One region of the Pannonibacter sp. genome, then DNA from elsewhere that is predicted to be linked to it. Evidence: predicted binding sites of a transcription regulator. Region 1 holds the regulator's gene; each other region holds the start of a gene.
The links. The regulator LexA, encoded in region 1, represses DNA repair genes until DNA is damaged. The targets are predictions, from matches to a motif close to TGTTCNNNNTGTGTTCNG.

Region 1 (5,016 bases):
CCGCCGGCCAGCACAAAATCATAGTCGCCAGCCCGGATGCCCCGCGCGGCCATGCCGACCGCATCCATGCCCGAGCCGCAGAGACGGTTGACCGTGGTGCCAGGCACCGATACCGGCAGCCCGGCCAGCAGCCCGGCCATGCGAGCAACGTTGCGATTGTCTTCGCCGGCCTGGTTGGCACAGCCGTAAATGATGTCCTCGACGGCACTCCAGTCGAGATCAGGGTGGCGCGACACAAGGGCGGCCAGCGGCGCGGCGGCCAGATCGTCAGCGCGGACGGACGACAGCGCCCCGCCATAGCGGCCAATCGGCGTGCGGACTGCGTCGCAGATAAAGGCGTCGGACATCCACTTCCTCCCTCAGAAGCGTCCCAGAAACTGTCACGCGGGCCTGCTCAGACCTGCCGGCGACCGAGATCCGAGCCTCACCCTCAATTCATCGACCGCACGGTCACCATATGCATAGTTTCATCACGCCGCAACAGCTATTTTCGATATTCTTGTGACGCGTTGCGGTATGGCTGTGCTCCTTCAGCGAAAATCCGTACCGGCCTCCACCAAAGGAACGAGGCCCACGGACTTGAACCGGCCGTTCAGTGCCCCCATTTCAGGTGTGTGGTTTCCAAGGTCAGAAACCTCCCGGACAGGCGATCCCGCTCCCCGCAACCCTCGGCGGGATTGCCTGCCTCCCCTTTCCAGAGTCTCGCTCTCAAGAAAATACGCCAACGGCAAGCCATGCCGCAGCACGCCGGACCTGAATCAACCGGTCTTCACGTCAGGATGAAACGCCCGCAAGCCGCGCCTGCCGCTCCAGCACCTCAGGCGGCGTTGCCGTGAGTGCGCCGCCAAGGCCGGCAAAACTGGCGACATGCGCATCAGCGGCGGCACTCAACGCCAGATAGGTCCGGGCAAAAAGGGCCCTCGCCCGCTCGCCGGCCCAGTCGTCCGGCAACGCCGGCCGCGCAAGCCCCGGATCACGCAAGGCCAGGGCACGGAAGCCATGCACCAGCAACAGCCTTGCAGACAGGGCACTCAGCCCGTCCGTCAGTCGCTCCCCTTGGGCGAGCAGCTGAGCCAGCGGCGAGAACCGGGCCATGAACGCATCATATCCCGCTTCCAGCTCGCCAAGGTTCCAGACCCTGCGCACAGCCGCGCGCAGCGCCGCGCCGTCAGTCAGATCACCGGGCGCAACCGCAAGCCGGGCCCATCCGGCGGGCACTGGACGCTCACCGATGGCCAGCGCCAGCCCGTCACCCAGCCGAACGAAGCCTGCCGCCTCCAGCCCGGCGTCGACAGTGGCTGCATCACTTTCCCCACCGCGCAGGGCCAGCGTGAACCCGAGCTCACCTGCCCCTGCCGACAGCGTATAAAGCCGCGCAGCAGCGGCACTGAACTCGGCCCGCGCCGCATCGGTAAGCCCATAATAGCCAAGCCGCCCGACCCGGGTGCCTTCAAGCCGCCCGGTAGCGACAAGCCGCGAGGCGGCCGTGCGCACCAGCGTTTCACTGATCCCGACACGGGCGCAGGCCTCGATCACATTGCCGACCCACAATGATCCACCGCGCGGCACCACCACATCGCCATACAGAGTGACGATGAAGGCCCCGGCGCGCAAAGGCCGCCGGCCAGCAAACTCCTCGACCAGACGGTCGACCGCGGCCGCCGCCGAGCCCGGGGCGCCAGACGCAATTTGGGGCGTTGTGTTCATCTGCATCGGCTCGGGCATGGCAACGGAGATCCGGTCATTTGCCCTTTCCTAGCCGCAGTTGGTCTCCCCGTCCATGACCCCATCACGCGGAACATCCCGCTAACTTCGCCTTAAGACTTGTGGAACACAGTGAGAACGAGTAATCTGCGTTCATGATTTGTACCGCCTCCCGCCACGGGGATTCGCCATGCTGACCCGCAAGCAACACGAACTGCTCATGTTCATCCATGAGCGCCTGAAGGAAAGCGGCGTTCCGCCCTCCTTCGACGAGATGAAGGACGCGCTCGACCTCAGGTCGAAGTCGGGCATTCACCGGCTGATCACCGCGCTCGAGGAACGGGGCTTCATTCGACGTTTGCCGAACCGCGCCCGCGCCATGGAAGTGGTGCGCCTGCCGGACTCCATGTCGCCAGGGCTTGCCGCCCCGCGCGGCAAGGGATTTTCGCCATCCGTGATCGAGGGATCGCTCGGCAAGACCCAGCCTCCCCCACCCGCCCGGTCCGAGCCAGAAACCGTCAGCGGCATGACCAGCATTCCGGTCATGGGCCGGATTGCCGCCGGTGTTCCGATCGAGGCAATCCAGACCCACAGCCATACCATCAACGTGCCCCAGGACATGCTGGGGCGGGGCGAGCATTTCGCGCTGGAAGTGCGCGGCGATTCGATGATCGAGGCTGGCATTCTCGACGGTGATACGGTGCTGATCCGCCGGACGGACGCGGCCGAAAGCGGCGACATTGTCGTGGCGCTCGTCGATGACGAGGAAGCGACGCTGAAGCGGCTGCGCAAGAAGGGCGCCTCCATCGCGCTGGAAGCGGCCAACCCGGCCTATGAGACCCGCATCTTCGGCCCCGGCCGGGTTCGGGTTCAGGGCAAGCTGGTGGCGCTGTTCCGCCAGTATTGAGCCAGATGCAAATGCTGCAGCGCCGGCGCTGCCTGCGAGCCGGGAAGTAGCTGGAGCCGTCCGCCGTTTTCAGGCTGCGTCGGCGTTGCCACTGGTTCTGCTGGCCTTGGTCGTCGGTGTGGTTGTGGTCGTGGGTGTGGTTGTGGGCGTGAATCCACCAGCACACTCCGCCCGCTCGTGCAGAAGATCAGCGCGGCGCATCCGGGTCCGGTCCCGTCACCGGGAGCTGCCAGGGCCGCGTGCCACCGGGGCGGCTGTAGCGAATATGCGAAACCCTTGTTTCACCGGCGACGGTCTCCAGCCACAGCGCGGCCCCACCGAGACGGCGGCTGCCACCGTCGAGGATCAGCGGAGCAGTGCAGTTGGGGGGGGCCGTCAGGCCGGTTACCAGGATGTCAGCGGCAAGGCAGTCGCTTTCAAGAGCATCAGGCTTGCGCGGCATCGCAATGTGCAGCGGTGGCGGATGACTGGAGAGCGTTTTTCCTTTGGCCGGCCCGGTGTCCATCAGGCTGCCTGCAGGAGACCGGCTCCTGGCCGGTGGATAGGCCGCAACGACACAGCCGAGAGGATCGCAGCTGGCCTGGTCGGCGCTCTGTCGATGACTGGCGAACCGGCGCTCGGGCACGCCTTCGCCGGTGAGCCAGACTTCAGCGCTGAACCCGATCCGGCCGCCGGTGATGCGCAACGTTCCGTCCCGGTCCCGCGCCGCGATCTGGGTGCCGCGATCACTGACATAGATGTCAGGCGGGCGGTCAAGGCCCCACAGGATCAGGCCAACCAGAGCCGGGCCGACGGCAAGCAGCCGCTGCAGACCTTCGGCGAGAAACGCCCAGAATACAGCAACTGTCAGCAGAAGCCCGGCAAGGGCTGGCAATTGGCCGATGACCCCGTCGCTGTCGCTGAGGCTGGCCGTGAAGCTGGCCGCAGCCAGCATGAAGGCGATCCCCTGGCCCATCACGGTGAGAGCAGGAGCTGCAAGGCCGAGTGGCTGCATCAGGAAGGCCGCCACTCCGGCAGGCATGATGACCATGGAGACGGCTGGCATGGCCAGAAGATTGCCGAGAAGTCCGTAAGGCGCCAGCCGATCAAAATGGTGAGCCGCGATGATGCCGGTGGCAAGGCCGGCGATCAACGAGGTCGCTGAAATGCCGCACCCCCAGGTCCATAAGCGGTGAACCAGGTGGCGCAGCAGCCCGTGGTCGGACGGCCTGCGCCGGCCGGCGCGGGCGCGTGACCAGCGCCCGTAGTCGCCATAGGCCGCGATCAGGCAGATCACGGCAGCGTAGGACATCTGGAAGCCTGGCGCGAAAAGCTCCTCCGGCCTCAGGGCCAGCAGCAGCAGCCCTGACAGCGCGACACTCCTCAGGCTGAGCCCCCGCCGGCCGGTCATCAGGCCAATGAACACCAGCCCGATCATCAGATAGGAGCGCTGGGTGGCAATGCTTGCCCCCGACAGGAGCAGGTAGCAGGTGGCGGCCAGCAGCGCGGCCGCGGCAGCAAAGCGGGAAATCGGCAGGCGAAGGGCAAGCGTTGGAAACAGGGCGAGCCCGCCAAGGACGACCGCATACATGCCACCGGCAAAGAGCGCCATATGCAGGCCGGAAATCGACAGGACGTGCGACAGGCCGGCCTCGCGCAGGTCCGCTTCAGCCTGGCGCGAGATTTCGCCGCGCAGGCCGACGAGCAGCGCGGCGGAGATGGCGCTCTCATCCCCCTTGCCAAGGGCCGCATCGGCCTCTTGCGCCACATCGATCCGAAGCTTCTGGATCGCGGCCATGAAAGACAGCCAGGCACCGGGTGGACCCAAGTCAATCCGCTCAGGTGCCCCGAAGACAAAGCCAGTGGCCCCTATACCACGAAAATAAGCGGCGAAGGCAAAGTCATAGCCTCCGGGGCGAACCGGTCCGGAGGGCGGCAGCAGGCGTGCCCTCAGGCGGACGCCCTCCCCCGGCAGGAGGTCGCCTCCGCTTGTTCCCCGCAAGGACAGCCGGACGCGGCGCGGCATCGCCTGGCGGCCAAGGCCCTCCGCAGAAGATAGCTCCATCACCAACTGGCTGCCGGCGGCGGTCGGAACCCGCTCGATCACCCGGCCGGTCAGGGTCGCGCTGCGCGGCAGTTCCAGCACCGGCGCGGCGACGCTGGCTGTACGCCAGGCTCCTGCCGCAACGCCGCAGAACAGCGCCAGGGCAAGCAAGGCTGCCGGCGGCAAGCGTCCCTGGCGGTGCGCAACAGTTGCGGCGAGGAGCCCGCCGCCGGCAAGGCAAAGCAGAAGGGCCAGGGAGGGCTCAGCCGGCAACTGGAAATAGAGCGCGATCCCGGCTGCGAAGGCAAAGGCCACATGCAACAGCCGGTGATCCTCGGCTATGCGGCCGGACGGGCGGCTTCTGTCCTCCCTGGCTGGTTGC
Region 2 (5,016 bases), on a different contig from region 1:
GATGGCCGTCACGCATGGTCGTGTCCGTCACCAGCACTTGCGGCTGCGCCTTCATCCAGGCGGCAAAGCCCTTCGGGCCCAGCTGTTCAAGAAGCTGCCGAGTGCCCTCAGGCTTGACGCTGCCGAAGTCCGGCACCACCGGATCGGCAACATCCTTGCCCGGACGCGGCCGGCCGCGGGTCTCAGGATGGCCGTTCACCGACACATCGGCGATGTAGGTCAGGAGCTTGGTGGCGCGGTCCTGCCGCTTCACCTGGGCAAATAGCTCCGGCGTGTCGTCGATGAAGCGCGTGGTGTAGTCATTGGCGCGGAAGGCCGGGTGACCAATGATGTTCTCCAGGAACACCAGGTTGGTGGCAACGCCGCGGATACGGAACTCGCGCAAGGCGCGGTCCATACGCAGGCAGGCTTCCTCGGCACTCGGCGCCCAGGCGGTGACCTTTTCCAGCAGCGGATCATAGAAGCGGGTGATCACCGCGCCGGAATAGGCGGTGCCACCGTCCAGGCGGATGCCAAAGCCGGTCGCACCGCGATAGGCGGTGATGCGGCCATAATCCGGGATGAAATTCTGTTCCGGATCTTCGGTGGTGATGCGGCACTGCAGGGCATGGCCATTGAGGCGCACATCTGCCTGCACCGGCACCCCGCTGGCCTCGGTGCCGATGACGGCGCCCCCGGCAATGCGGATCTGTGCCTTGACGATATCGATGCCGGTGACCTGTTCGGTCACCGTGTGCTCGACCTGCACGCGCGGGTTCACTTCGATGAAATAGATCGCGCCCGTGTCGGCATCCATCAGGAATTCGACCGTGCCCGCACCGCAATAGTCCACCGCGCGACCGATCTTCAGGCCGTAGTCGCACAGTTCCTTGCGACGGTCTTCGGCGAGATAAGGCGCCGGCGCGCGCTCGACCACTTTCTGGTGCCGCCGCTGGATCGAGCAGTCGCGCTCGAACAGGTGCACGAGGTTGCCGTGGCTGTCGCCCAGGATCTGCACCTCGACGTGGCGGGCACGCTGGACCAGCTTTTCCAGATAGATTTCGTCCTTGCCGAAGGCCGCCTTGGCCTCGCGCTTGGCGGCGACGACATCGCGCACCAGTGTCGCCTCGTCGCGGATGACGCGCATGCCACGACCACCGCCGCCCCAGGATGCCTTCAGCATCACCGGATAGCCGATGCCGGCAGCAAGCTTCTTGATCTCTTCGATATCGTCCGGCAGCGGATCGGTCGCCGGCATCACCGGCACGCCAGCCTCGATGGCGAGGTTGCGCGCGGCCACCTTGTTGCCGAGCCGGCGCATGGTGTCCGGCTTCGGGCCGATGAAGATGATGCCATTCTGGGCACAGGCCTCGGCAAATTCCGGGCTTTCCGACAGGAAGCCGTAGCCGGGATGGATCGCATCGGCGCCGGACAGCTTGGCAACGCGGATAATTTCGTCGATCGACAGGTATGCCTCGATGGGCCCGAGGCCTTTGCCTACTTGATAGGCTTCGTCTGCCTTAAATCTGTGCAGGGCGAGTTTATCCTGCTCCGCAAAGATGGCCACGGTTTTCAGGCCAAGCTCATTGGCCGCACGGAATACACGAATTGCGATTTCTGACCGGTTGGCGACAAGTATCTTGCGGATGCTCAAGCCCGTACCCTCCCTTGGATTGATGGCGACAACTCATACAAAGGGATGATGTGCAAGGAAAGGGCCAGTATCACTGACCTTCCGGTCGATGATCTCCTCACACGCCTCTGCGCCCTGAAATGGGACAGTTCCCTTAATATTTTTGGCGTGTCGTTTGGTTACATCAGCAACTGAGCCGGATACGCTGCGCTCATCTGGTAGCCGCACCAGCAAGGGACACCAGATCCAGACAGAACAAGTCCGGAACAACGCCAGGTCAGCGATTCGTCCGTGCTGTGTTCACCAATAGCCCCACAGGTTGCAGACACGGGTTGTAAAATCATCTGGCAGATTAACCCGATCTTGACACTTGACGTCTTTTTGACCCGAGTCGCCGGCAGGCGCTGAAAACACGCCAAATCCTTGAGCAGATTCACGATTTCGTATCAGACATGCGCCCGTTATCTACATGTCGTAGGGAACAAATCCTGAATCAGACGATGTCAGCGATTCGGGCGCCCTTTGTTCCAGACTCGTTCCACGTGTACCGGAACACCCCCGTCCGCCACGCCCGAAATGAAAGGGGGACAGAGCCGCAAGGCCTGTGCTAGACACCCTCGATCCGGCCCCCTGCCTGGCAGTTCCGCTGCGGGGAAGCCTCCTTCTGCGGACTGGCCCGCGTCCCCCGGGACGGGACGGGCCGGCCCCTCCACTGCAAGGCCGCAACCTGCAAGGCCGGAACAAAGCACCCCCCGCAATGCCTTCGATCAAGACCTTGCCGTTGCCGCCGGCCGCCCGGTCCCGAACCGTGACTGCGGTGCTTGGCCCGACCAACACGGGCAAGACGCATCTGGCCATCGAAAGGATGCTGGCCCAGCCCTCTGGCCTGATCGGCCTGCCGCTGCGCCTGCTTGCGCGCGAGGTCTACACCCGGCTTGTGTCCCGCGCGGGCGAGGCAGCCGTCGCCCTGATCACGGGCGAGGAAAAGATCATCCCGAAGGCACCCCGCTTCTGGGTCTCGACGGTCGAGGCAATGCCGCTCGACCTCAACACCGAATTTGTCGCCATCGATGAGGTGCAACTCGCCGCCGATCTGGATCGCGGCCATGTCTTCACCAACCGCATCCTCAACCTGCGAGGACGCTCCGAGACGCTGCTGCTTGGTGCTGCAACCGTGCGCCCGCTGCTGGAAAAGCTGATTCCGGGCCTGAACGTTGTCACCCGGCCGCGCATGTCGGTGCTGAGCTACGCCGGCTCGAAAAAGATCACCCGCCTGCCTCCCCGGTCAGCCGCAGTCGCCTTTTCCGCCTCGGAAGTCTACGCCATCGCGGAACTTGTGCGGCGTCAGCGCGGCGGCGCGGCCGTGGTCCTCGGATCGCTCAGCCCGCGCACGCGCAATGCCCAGGTCGAACTGTTCCAGAATGGCGATGTCGACTATCTGGTAGCGACGGACGCCATTGGCATGGGCCTCAACCTGGATGTCGATCACATCGCCTTTGCCGGCAACCGCAAATATGACGGCTACCAATATCGAGCCCTCAGCCCGTCGGAGATGGCCCAGATCGCCGGTCGCGCCGGACGTCACATGCGCGACGGCACGTTTGGCGTCACTGGCCGCGTCGATCCGCTCGACGACGATCTGGTCGAGGCCATCGAAAGCCATCGCTTCGATTCGCTGAAAGTGCTGCAATGGCGCAACAGCCAGCTGGACTTCTCCACGCTGGTCACCTTGCGCGAAAGCCTCGACCAGCCGCCGCGTGAGGAAGGCCTCACCCGTGCACCGGTCGGTGATGACATTCTAGCCCTTGAACACGCTGCCCGCGATACCGACATCCGCGACATGGCGCGTAGCCAGGGGCGCGTTGAACTTCTGTGGGACGTATGCCAGGTTCCGGACTATCGCAAGATCGCCCCGGCCAACCACGCGGACCTCTTGACGCAGCTGTACACGTTGCTCGTGCGCAACGGCCACGTCGACGATGACTGGTTTCAGCGTCAAGTGGCTTTCGCAGACAGGGTGGATGGTGATATCGACACTTTGGCGAACCGGATTGCGCATATCCGCACCTGGACATTCGTTGCCAACCGTGTCGACTGGTTGAAGGACCCTGCCCACTGGCAGGGTGTCACCCGCGGCATAGAAGACAGACTGTCGGACGCCTTGCACGAACGCTTGACCCAGCGTTTCGTTGACAGGCGGACAAGCGTATTGATGAGACGTTTGAGAGAGAACGCCATGCTGGAAGCGGAAATCACGCCGAGTGGAGACGTGCTTGTGGAGGGCCAGCATATTGGCCGCCTGCAGGGCTTCCGCTTCGCACCCGATGCGGTTGCGGACAGCCCGGAGGGCAAAGCCGTCCGCGCCGCTGCCCAGAAGGCGCTTGCGAGCGAAATCGAGGCGCGCGCAGATCGCTTGTCGCGCGCTCCAAACGAGGATTTTGTCCTGTCGAGCGAAGGCACCATTCGCTGGCAGGGTGAGCCGGTCGCCAAGCTCACCGCAGGCGAGGATGCTCTTGCCCCCGGTTTCGTCCTGCTCGCTGACGAGCATCTGACGGGCCCGGCCCGTGACAAGGTGCAGGAGCGGGTCAATCTCTGGCTCAGGGCCCATATCGGCACGCTGCTGAAGCCGCTGACCGATCTGAAGGATGCTGAAGGCCTTGAAGGCCTTGCCCGTGGCATCGCCTTCCGCATCTATGAAAGCCTCGGCATTCTCGAGCGTCAGGACGCCGCCAACGAAATCCGCCAGCTCGACCAGGACATGCGCGCGTCCATGCGCAAGCTGGGCGTGCGCTTCGGCGCCTACAACATCTATGTGCCCGCGCTGCTGAAGCCGGCACCGAGCCAGTTGCTGGCCCAGCTCTGGGCGTTGAAGCATGGCACGCCGGACATGCCGGGTCTTGCCGAACTGCCGCAATTGTCTGCATCTGGCCGCACCTCGATCATGGTCGATCCGCAGATCGACAAGACGCTGTACAAGGTCGTCGGCTTCCGCGTCTGTGGCCCGCGCGCCGTGCGCGTCGACATTCTGGAGCGCCTTGCCGATCTCATCCGCCCGCTGATCGCCTGGAAGCCGCTTGATCCGACTGTCATGCCGCCGGATGGTGCCATCGCCCAGGGCGGTGCTTTCACCGTTACTGTGGCCATGACATCGCTGCTGGGTTGCGCGGGCGAGGACTTTGCCGAGATCCTGAAGTCGCTCGGCTACCGCGCCGAGAAGCGCGAGATCCAGCGTCCGGCAACGGCGAGAGCCAAGACCACAGAGACCACCAGCGCAACGATGCCTGCGCAGGCCCCTGAACAAGTATCCGAGGCGACCGCCGACACCGCTGCAGAGGCTGCCCCTGAGGAGGCAACCGAAGCCATGGCTGATACCGCAGCATCCGAGGCAAATACTTCTGCCCCGG
Region 3 (5,016 bases), on a different contig from region 1:
TCGAGCACAAGATACTCAACCCCGTCCAGGCGCAGCGCGTTGCGTTCGATCAGATCGATCAAGCGGCCAGGGGTCGCAACGAGAATGTCACAGCCACGCGCCATGCGCTTGATCTGCGGACCCATCGAGACGCCACCCATGATGGTGGTGACCTGCAGCGAGGAGCCCTTGACGAAGGTGATGAGGTTCTGCGCGATCTGGTTCACCAGTTCGCGGGTCGGCGCCAGGATCAGCGCGCGAGTGCCGCGCGGAGCGGCCGGAATGGGACGCGCCAGCAGCCGCTCGATCAGCGGCAGGCCAAAGGCTGCGGTCTTTCCGGTGCCGGTCTGGGCGAGACCCATCAGGTCATTGCCGGCCAGCACGTGCGGGATGGCCGCCTGCTGGATCGGGGTCGGGGTGGTGTAGCCGGCAGCGGCAACGGACTTCAGAAGAGCGGACGAAAGCCCGAGGGTAGCAAATTCAGTCAAGAAATGTCCTTCACATGCGCCGCAGCAACAGGGCCGCGCACGACGGGAGCCGGCGGCGAGACAATCTCGCACCAGCCCGAATGCGGTAGCGGTTCAAGGTCTAGGGGCGAACCTCATTGTCCGCCGGTCCTCGGAACCGTCAGAACCCCGCGTGACATGGGAACTTTTGAAGAAGCGCCGGGACAGGACGTCCGTCGGCGAGCGATGGTCTTCGTTGCGTTCCGTCTCCGTCGCCGGCGCGGGGATCGCCGGTCCCTCATGGTGAGGGGCAAGGGCGACCAGGCCAGTTTCAGCCCTGACGCGGCGATAAAGCCGCGATGCCCTGGCTGAACCGGGGCGGGCGCATGGAGATCGGATCGGGTCGCTCACGCGGCGACCAGACCACATCCAGCCCCGTGTATCCCCCTTGTGCGCTGCAATGTCAAGCGCCGCCGGAAGGCGCTGTCCGGGCGATCAGGTGGCGTCAGAAGCCGGCAACGTATTTATTTCAAGGAAACAGCGGTCAATGACAACCCGGTCCTTGCGGCAATCGTGCGCTGTTCATAGGCGACATTCCAGTCGATCAACACCTGCCAGACCGCCTCGACCTGCTCCGCCTCAAGCCCGAGGGACTCGGCCAGCGCCCGCAGATCGGCCAACATCGTGTCGATTCGGTGCTGGTCATAGGCTTCATCGGGATGCTGCTTGATCTCGGCCATGCGCCGCACATAGGTCTGCCGTTCGACAAACAGGACCAGCAGCGCCCGGTCGAGCCGGTCGATCTCGTGCCGGATATGCGCCTTTTCCGTGCAATCCGCTGCCCCGCGCAGCCGCTTGTCCGCTTCGTCCGTCACACCTTCGCCTCGCCGTTCATTCCGGTCCCGGCTGCGGTAACGGCCTGGCGAGTACCGGTCAAGCGCCGCATCGTCGCAACAGGGAGCCTCCCGCAGCTTCAGAACAGCGAGAGCTGCACCCCGCCGGTCTGGGGCGCACTGAACAGTTCGGTCGTCAGCTTGCGCCGGCGCTGGTTGAGGCCGAAGCGGCGGGCCGCAAGCGAAAAGCGCTGGCCGATCTGCTGCGCATAAGGCCCCTGCCCCTTCATCCGCTGGCCCCATTCGGCGTCATAGTCCTTGCCGCCGCGCATGGACCGCAGGATGTTCATGACATGACGGTAGCGGTCCGGCCGGTTGCGCAGCAGCCAGTCGCGGAACAGTTCCGACACCTCCAGCGGCAACCGCAACAGCACATAGCCGGCCTCGCTCGCCCCATGCTCGGCCGCCGTTCCGAGGATCGCCTCGATCTCGCTGTCGGTCAGCGCCGGAATGATCGGCGCCATCATCACCGAGACGGGAATTCCGGCCTCGGACAGGCCCTTGATAGCGGCAAGGCGGCGGTGCGGCGCGCTGGCGCGCGGTTCCAGTGTCCGGGCAATCTCCTTGTCGAGCGAGGTGATCGACAGCGCCACCTTGGCCAGCCCCTTCTCGGCCATCCGGGCCAGGATATCGACATCGCGCAGCACCAGGGCCGACTTGGTGACAATGCCGACCGGGTGATTGGTCTTCTCTAGCACCTCGAGGATCTCGCGCATCAACCGGTAACGCCGCTCGATCGGCTGGTAGGGGTCCGTGTTGGTTCCGATGGCAATCGTGCGCGGCTGGTAGCCCGGCCGACCCAGTTCCCGCTCCAGCAGCTCGGCCGCATTCGGTTTCGCAAACAGCTTAGTCTCGAAATCAAGACCCGGCGACAGCCCGACATAGGCATGCGTCGGCCGCGCAAAGCAGTAGACGCAGCCATGCTCGCAGCCGCGGTAGGGATTGATCGAGCGGTCGAAGGAAATGTCCGGCGAGGAATTGCGCGTGATGATGGTCCGCGCCTTTTCTTCCTGCACTGTTGTCTGCACCGGCGGCAGGTCGTCGAGCGTTTCCCACCCGTCGTCAAACACCTCACGCTGGTCCTTCTCGAAGCGACCGGAGCGGTTGAGACCAGCCCCACGGCCGCGCCGCAGGTCCTCGGCAATACGGGCTCCCGCCAACGCCGTCTCACTGTGCACCTGATCTATCAGCGTGATGGCAGCCATGTGTCCGTCCACTCGACTCAAAAAGAGAACATTTCAGGAACATGACCCGAGAACACGGCCTCCGCAAGGGCCTCCCTCGCCTTGCCCCGGGAAAGACGCTAGAACGGGGCTCATGATCAGCGTTGTCATCTCTACCCTCGACAGCGAGGAAGCCCTCGCCCACTGCCTGACGGCCCTCGTTCCGGCGGCAGCGGAAGGCATTGTCCGCGAAGTTCTGGTGGTGGATGGCGGCTCGCGCGATGCCACGCGAATCGTCGCTGACGCTGCCGGCTGTGACCTTGAGGAAGTCCCGGGCAGCGACGGCGCCCGTTTTGCCGCCGGGTCGCGGATGGCACGGAAATCACCCTGGCTGCTGTTCCTCCCGGCCGGCTCGATGCTGGAACCGGGCTGGCATGCAGAGGCGGCCAATTTCATCGAGCGCACCGAGCGCAGCGGCCAGGCGGAGCGCTGCGCCGCCGTCTTTCGCCTGAAACAGGACGCCTTCGGCTTTGGCGCCAGAGCCGGCGAGGCCCTTGGCAACCTGACGACTCAAGTTTTCGGGATGCCGGCCAGTGAGCAGGGACTGCTGATCTCGCGCCGGTTCTATGTGAGCCTCGGCGGCCACCACGACCTTGCCGCCCTGTCCGATCTCGACATTGCCCGCCGCATCGGACGCGGACGCCTCGTGCTGCTGCGCAGTGCAGCGGTTGTCCCACAAGCTCCGTCCCGTTCGACCCGGCAGAAACTCGCTCGCTTTGCCGTAACGGCCCTGCGGCTGCCACCGCGCCTCGTGCGGGCCCTGCACGGCTAGGCCGGCCGCCGCCTCAGGTCCGCCCCTTGCGCAAGGTTTCCGCCGGCGTTTCCCCGAACAGCTCCCGATAGGCCCCTGCCGCCCGTCCGGCATGCAGCAGCCCGCAAGCCTGCATCAGGGCTGTCACATTGGCCTGGCCCCGGGCCGCAATCAGATGCTGGCGCAACAGGCTCAGCCGGCGTTCCTGCACCGCCTGCGAGATCGTCTGGCCCCGGTCGGCCTGGAAGGCAAGCTGCAGTGCCCTGAGGCTGTAGCCGCACGCCCTGGCCAGATCGGCGTAGTCGATCGCCGTCCCAAGATGCGCATCGATATAGTCCAGTGCCCGGTTGACTTTGCGCTGCGCACCATTGAAGTCCTGGGGACCTGCAAGAAGCAGATCGCGCGCACTGCCCGCATGGGTCCACAGCAGCGCCTGCGCCACCGACCAGGCAAGACTGTTGACCGCCATGCCCTGGTCCAGGATGCCCGCCGCCGCACTGTCCGCAAGCCGCGCCAGGGCAAGGATCTGCGCCCCGAGGGTCCGACCAGGCTCGCTGTCGAGCCGCAGCTGGGGGTCAAACACGATTTCCCCGGCCTCGCGCCCCATGAGCGCCGACAGAAGATCTTCCACCGCCTTGCGTTCGAGTTTGAGGATCATCTGGCCGCAGTTGGCCTGCCAGCGCATCAGGCTGGGCCGGGTCGGCGACAGGACGGATGCAGCCCGTCCCGGCGCGGTGACGATCCTCTGGCTGCCGATGCGGATCTGGGTTCCCCCGCTGAGCGGCACCTGAACCAGGAAAAACCGCTCCAGGCAGCCCGGATCGATCTCCACTTCGCCGCCATAGGCGACATAGTTGATCGAGCCGCCGTCAAACAGCCGGCTGTTGTGGCAGGCAAAGAAATCCCGGCCATGGTCATGCGGTGACAGGCGGTGCGAACAGAAGATCCGCCCGACCTCCTCCGCGGCCTGGTCCACGTCCCGCGTCGCCACCCGGGCATGGCCCGACAATGGCATCGGCAGAACCTGCGTCTGCATGGTTTGCATCTGCATGGCTTGCACCAGCTGGTTCCCCCGGCCCGTCCCCTCGGCTTTTTTGCTCATTGTCGGACCAGTTATCCGCAACGCTACCATCGGCAAGCCGGCGAAGCAAAGCCGCAAGCTGCCGATTTTCGCTCAGCGCATGCAGGCTTTCGCGCAGCGGATAGACCGGGGATCGGAGAAGAGGTCTCGTAGGGTCAGGACGAAGACAGGCGCATGGTCACTGCCCCCGAGGCAAAGGCCGCCAAGCGCCGCCCGTCCGATGGGAACAGCATGCCCGAACGGGCCTGAAGGAGAACCAGCATGAAAACCGCCATTGCCAACATGGTGCAGGTCAACACTGACCCGGGCATCACCCCGGCCGGCATCGGCCAGCACGACGTCGAATGGAGCATTCTTGGCCACACTTACTGGATGAAGACAGAAGGCGAGACCTGCTTCTCTTTCGAGACCCTCGATCCTCCCGGCACTTTCGTTCCCCCGCATATCCATCCGACCCAGGACGAGTTCATTTATGTGCTGGAGGGCCGCTTTGACCTTTACCTGGCCGGCGAACATCACGTGGCGCACAAGGGTGACCTGGTCCGCATGCCGATGGGCATTCCGCATGGCTACTACAACCTGACCGACACGCCGAACCGTGCCCTGTTCTGGGTCTCGCCGGCCCGCCGCCTGCGCGAACTCT
Region 4 (5,016 bases), on a different contig from region 1:
CCGGCGTTGCAGCAACTCCTGCAGGAAGCGGCCGGTGTGGCTGGCCGCAACATCCGCCACATCTTCCGGCCGCCCGGTCGCCACGACCATGCCGCCGCCATCGCCGCCTTCGGGACCGAAATCGATCAGCCAGTCCGCCGTCTTGATGACCTCGAGATTGTGCTCGATGACCAGGACCGAGTTGCCCTGGTCGACCAGTTCATGCAGCACCTCGAGCAGTTTGGCGACGTCATGGAAATGCAGGCCTGTCGTCGGTTCGTCGAGGATATAGAGCGTGCGTCCCGTCGAACGCCGCGCCAGTTCCTTGGCCAGCTTGACGCGCTGCGCCTCGCCGCCTGACAGGGTGGTCGCCTGCTGCCCGACCTTGATATAGCCGAGGCCGACCTGCGCCAGCGTCTCCATCTTGTCGCGCACCGCCGGAACGGCCGCAAAGAACTCCGCCGCTTCCTCCACGGTCATGTCGAGCACATCGGCGATCGACTTGCCCTTGAACAGCACCTCCAGGGTTTCCCGGTTGTAGCGCCGGCCCTTGCAGACATCGCAGGTGACATAGACGTCGGGCAGGAAGTGCATCTCGATCTTGATGACGCCGTCGCCCTGGCAGGCCTCGCAGCGTCCGCCCTTGACGTTGAACGAGAACCGGCCCGGCTGATAGCCACGGGTCTTGGCCTCCGGCATCGAGGCAAACCACTCGCGGATCGGCGTGAAGGCGCCGGTATAGGTGGCCGGGTTGGAGCGCGGCGTGCGTCCGATCGGCGACTGGTCGATGTCGATCACCTTGTCGAGATGTTCCAGGCCCTCGATACGGTCGTGCGGTGCCGGGTTCTCGCGTGCTCCATTCAGCCGGCGGGCCGCCGCGCGAAACAGCGTGTCGATCAGGAAGGTCGACTTGCCGCCGCCGGACACGCCGGTGATGCAGGTGAAGGTGCCGAGCGGAATGTCGGCGCTGACACTCTTCAGATTGTTGCCGCGCGCGCCGATCACTTTGATCTGCCGCTTCTTGTTGATCTTGCGTCGCTCGGCCGGCACCGGAATGCCCCGGGCGCCCGACAGGTACTGTCCGGTCAGGGACGCCGGGTTGGCCATGATCTCTGCCGGCGTGCCGACTGCCACGATCTCTCCGCCGTGTACTCCGGCGCCGGGGCCGACATCGACCACATAATCGGCCGTCATCACCGCATCCTCGTCATGCTCGACGACGATCACCGTGTTGCCGAGGTCCCGCAGATGCCGGAGCGTCTCCAGAAGCCGGGCATTGTCGCGCTGGTGCAGGCCGATCGAGGGCTCGTCGAGCACATAAAGCACGCCGGTCAGGCCGGAGCCGATCTGCGAGGCGAGGCGAATGCGCTGGCTCTCACCGCCAGACAGGGTTCCTGAATTGCGCGACAGCGACAGATATTCCAGCCCGACATCGTTGAGAAACCGCAGACGCTCGCGGATTTCCTTGAGGATCCGCCCGGCGATTTCCTGCTGCTTGTCGGTCAGGCGGGATGGCAGCGCCTCGAACCAGACCGCCGCCTCGCGGATCGACTGGTTCGAGATCTGGCCGATATGGCAGCCGCCGATCTTCACCGCAAGCGCCTCCGGCTTCAGGCGATAGCCGCCGCAGGCCGGGCAGGGGTGGTTGGACTGGAAGCGGGACAGTTCCTCCCGGACCCAGGCCGAATCCGTCTCGCGCCAGCGCCGCTCGATGTTGCCGATCACCCCTTCAAAGGTCTTGCGCGCCTTGTAGCTGCGCACGCCGTCGTCATAGACGAATTCGATCTCCGTCTTGCCCGAGCCGTGCAGGATCAGGCTGCGGACCTCCTCCGGCAACTGGCGCCAGGGCGTTGCCATCGACACCTTGAACTGGCGGCAGATCGCTTCCAGCGTCTGGGCATAATAAGGCGAGGTCGCGCCGGTCTTGGCCCAGGGCAGGATGGCGCCATCGCGCAGGGACAGTCCTTCGTCGGGCACAACCAGTTCGGCCTCGAAGGCGAGGGTGGTGCCGAGACCGTCGCAGGACGGGCAGGCGCCGAACGGATTGTTGAAGGAAAACAGCCGTGGTTCAATCTCGGTGATCGTGAAGCCCGAGACGGGACAGGCGAATTTCTCCGAAAAGATGATCCGCTCATGCGTCTCGTTGCGGTTCTGCAGCACGGCATCTTTGTCGGAGGGCAGGTCCGGCAGCGGCTTGTCCGCCAGTTCGGCAATGGCGATGCCATCGGCGAGTTTCAGCGCGGTCTCGAAGGAATCCGCCAGCCGCCCGGCGATATCGGGACGCACCACGATCCGGTCAACCACCACATCGATGTCATGCTTGTATTTCTTGTCCAGCGCCGGGGCCTCGGCGATCTCGTGGAACGTGCCGTTGATCTTGACGCGCTGGAAGCCCTTCTTCATCAGCTCGGCGAGTTCTTTTTTGTACTCGCCCTTGCGTCCGCGCACGATTGGCGCCAGCAGGAACAGCCGCGTTCCCTCTTCAAGCGCCATCACCTTGTCCACCATCTGGCTGATGGTCTGGCTCTCGATCGGCAGCCCGGTTGCCGGCGAATGCGGCACGCCGACCCGGGCGAAGAGAAGGCGCATGTAGTCATATATCTCGGTGACCGTGCCCACGGTCGACCGCGGATTGCGTGACGTCGTCTTCTGCTCGATCGAGATCGCCGGTGACAGGCCATCGATCTGGTCGACATCAGGCTTCTGCATCATCTCGAGGAACTGGCGCGCATAGGCCGAAAGGCTCTCGACATAGCGGCGCTGCCCCTCGGCGTAGATTGTGTCGAAGGCAAGCGAGGATTTGCCCGATCCGGACAGGCCGGTCATGACGATCAGCCGGTCGCGGGGCAGGTCCAGGTCAACGTTCTTGAGATTGTGTTCCCGCGCGCCGCGGATCGACAGATACTTGCCACGCTCGGGCGGAATCGCCCGGGAAATGGTGGTCGGGAGGGAAGGCTTGGCGTCCTCGGACATCAGATCGATCCTGGCTGGCCCGGAACCCGGGCAAAAGTCTCAGCTGTTATACGCAACGCAGCCGCTGCCTCAACCGCCAAACTGTGGCGGCTGGACGCAGGGAGGCGCGAGGGGAGGCAGGTTCGGGCCACCACGGCCCGAACCGGACGAGCTTGCATGAGTGCCCTTACGCGAAAACGCAGTGCTTGGACCAGACCGGAGAACCTGAGGCCGTTGCATGGCGCCGGGGACTTTGCTACAACAAGAACAAAGAAAGAACAAGATCCTTTGCGGCCATTTTGCAGTGTCTTGACCCGCCGGGTCGCTGCTTCCCTTTGTGGAAAAGGCAAAGCGCGGATGCGGCGGGATTGATTAGGCGCTAGGGTCCGCCCGATCATACCGTCCTTGAGGCGGAAGAAAAGCAGTCAGGACTCCGCCGGGGGCACACCGGATCGGGGCCCTTGCGTGAGCAAGATAAAGAGGAGCCCGGAACATGGCGGGAAGCGTCAACAAGGTCATTCTGGTCGGCAATCTCGGGGCCGATCCGGAAATTCGCCGCACCCAGGATGGCAAGCCGGTTGCCAACCTGCGGATCGCGACGTCCGAGACCTGGCGTGACCGTGGGTCGGGCGAGCGGCGCGAGCGCACGGAATGGCACCGGGTCGTGATTTTCAATGAGGGCCTGTGCAAGATCGCCGAGCAGTATCTGCGCAAGGGCGCCAAGGTCTATATCGAAGGCCAGTTGCAGACCCGCAAGTGGCAGGACCAGGGCGGCCAGGAGCGATTTTCCACTGAAGTGGTGCTGCAGGGCTTCAATTCGGCCCTGACCATGCTCGACGGGCGCGGTGAAGGCGGCGGCGGTGGCCAGTCCGATTACGGCTCCTCGGGTGGTGGCTATGACGGCGGGTCTGGCGGCTATGGCGGCGGGTCCGGCGGCGGCTATGCTGGTGGATCATCGGGTGGTTCTGGCGGTGGCTACGGCGGCGGTTCGTCTGGCGGTTCTGGCGGCGGGTCCGGTGGGGGATCTGGCGGCGGCTTCGGCGGCGGCATGGACGACGAAATCCCGTTCTGACCGCAGACGTCCGGCACCGGCGTCCGGTCTTGCGACTGACCGGGCTGGTCGGGGCAGTGGCAGTCGGCGACCGTTTGGCTCTCCGGCGCTCCCCCTGTGCGCTCCCCCTGTGCGCTCCCCCTGTGTGTTGCTCCTGTGTGCTGGTCCTGTGTGCTGCCCCTGTGGGGTGTCTTCACCGCTTGAAGCCCTGGCTGTCTGAACCAAGGACGATGTCGCACAGGGTCGGAGTGGCCGAACGCGGCGGGGGCGGGGCTCAGGCGCGGCCTCCGGGCGGCAGGCCCGTCCGGCCCGGGCGCGGGGACACCGCGCTGGATCTTGGTTTTCAGCGCCTGTCGCGGCCCCGGGCCTGTCACCAGGTCGTGATGAAAAGTATCTTTGCGTTAACTTTTGCGTTGGGGTTGCGCTAGTATCTTTCCATGCGCCCGATATTCGCCATGAAGGGATTGGACACATACGGCAGGGTTTGCTGCCGGTTGTGGTGCCGCGACATGATTTGAGCAGAGGTTTTTAGACACATGCGTTCGGTTTGCCGTCCGGATCTCAACCGCGCCACCGGGCGCCTTTTTCCTCGCAACGTGTTGCTTGCGGGCGCCGCGTTGGCCTGCCTGTGCGCGGCGGGCCCGGCATCGGCCCAGTCCTTTCTCGACCGGTTCTTCAATCCGGACTATCAACCTGCACAGCGTCTGGAACCCGTCGCTCCGGCACCGCGCGCGCAGTCGCTCGACCGTGCGACGATCACTGCCAACAAGGTGACGGGGCCGAAATATTACACCTACAAGGCCGATTCTTATGAGACCGTGTCGCTGGCAGGTCTTGCAGACGTCCAGACAGCTGCGGCTGAGGGACAGGCCTCAGGCCAGGACAACACCACTGCCGCTGCCACTGCGACTGTCGCATCCGTCACAGCCGAACTGTCCGAGTTCGACCTTGCGCGACCGGCGCTCAAATCGATGAAATTCAAGGCATTGCCGGAAGTCGGTGCCGCGCTGAAGACGCATTACCGCGACAATCCG

Region 2: a site for LexA is predicted at 2,136-2,153, ahead of ACTIFE_RS12850 (helicase-related protein). Genes of this name have one in related genera too.
Region 3: a site for LexA is predicted at 2,548-2,565, ahead of ACTIFE_RS09420 (PA0069 family radical SAM protein). Genes of this name have one in related genera too.
Region 4: a site for LexA is predicted at 3,195-3,212, ahead of uvrA (excinuclease ABC subunit UvrA). Genes of this name have one in related genera too.

Annotation. Positions count from the first base shown of each region.
Region 1 covers NZ_JBHYDX010000009.1:7,687-12,702, forward strand. The annotation lists gene pcaF (3-oxoadipyl-CoA thiolase) at 1-347, opposite strand, end outside; gene ACTIFE_RS08095 (PaaX family transcriptional regulator C-terminal domain-containing protein) at 775-1,725, opposite strand; gene lexA (transcriptional repressor LexA) at 1,895-2,611, shown strand; gene ACTIFE_RS08105 (ComEC/Rec2 family competence protein) at 2,799-4,949, opposite strand.
Region 2 covers NZ_JBHYDX010000016.1:97,324-102,339, reverse strand. The annotation lists gene pyc (pyruvate carboxylase) at 1-1,633, opposite strand, end outside; gene ACTIFE_RS12850 (helicase-related protein) at 2,370-5,016, shown strand, end outside.
Region 3 covers NZ_JBHYDX010000011.1:9,956-14,971, forward strand. The annotation lists gene ACTIFE_RS09410 (DEAD/DEAH box helicase) at 1-467, opposite strand, end outside; gene ACTIFE_RS09415 (chorismate mutase) at 950-1,300, opposite strand; gene ACTIFE_RS09420 (PA0069 family radical SAM protein) at 1,399-2,523, opposite strand; gene ACTIFE_RS09425 (glycosyltransferase) at 2,636-3,313, shown strand; gene ACTIFE_RS09430 (helix-turn-helix domain-containing protein) at 3,327-4,343, opposite strand; gene ACTIFE_RS09435 (cupin domain-containing protein) at 4,635-5,016, shown strand, end outside.
Region 4 covers NZ_JBHYDX010000013.1:20,908-25,923, reverse strand. The annotation lists gene uvrA (excinuclease ABC subunit UvrA) at 1-2,952, opposite strand, end outside; gene ACTIFE_RS10795 (single-stranded DNA-binding protein) at 3,425-4,003, shown strand; gene ACTIFE_RS10790 (L,D-transpeptidase family protein) at 4,519-5,016, shown strand, end outside.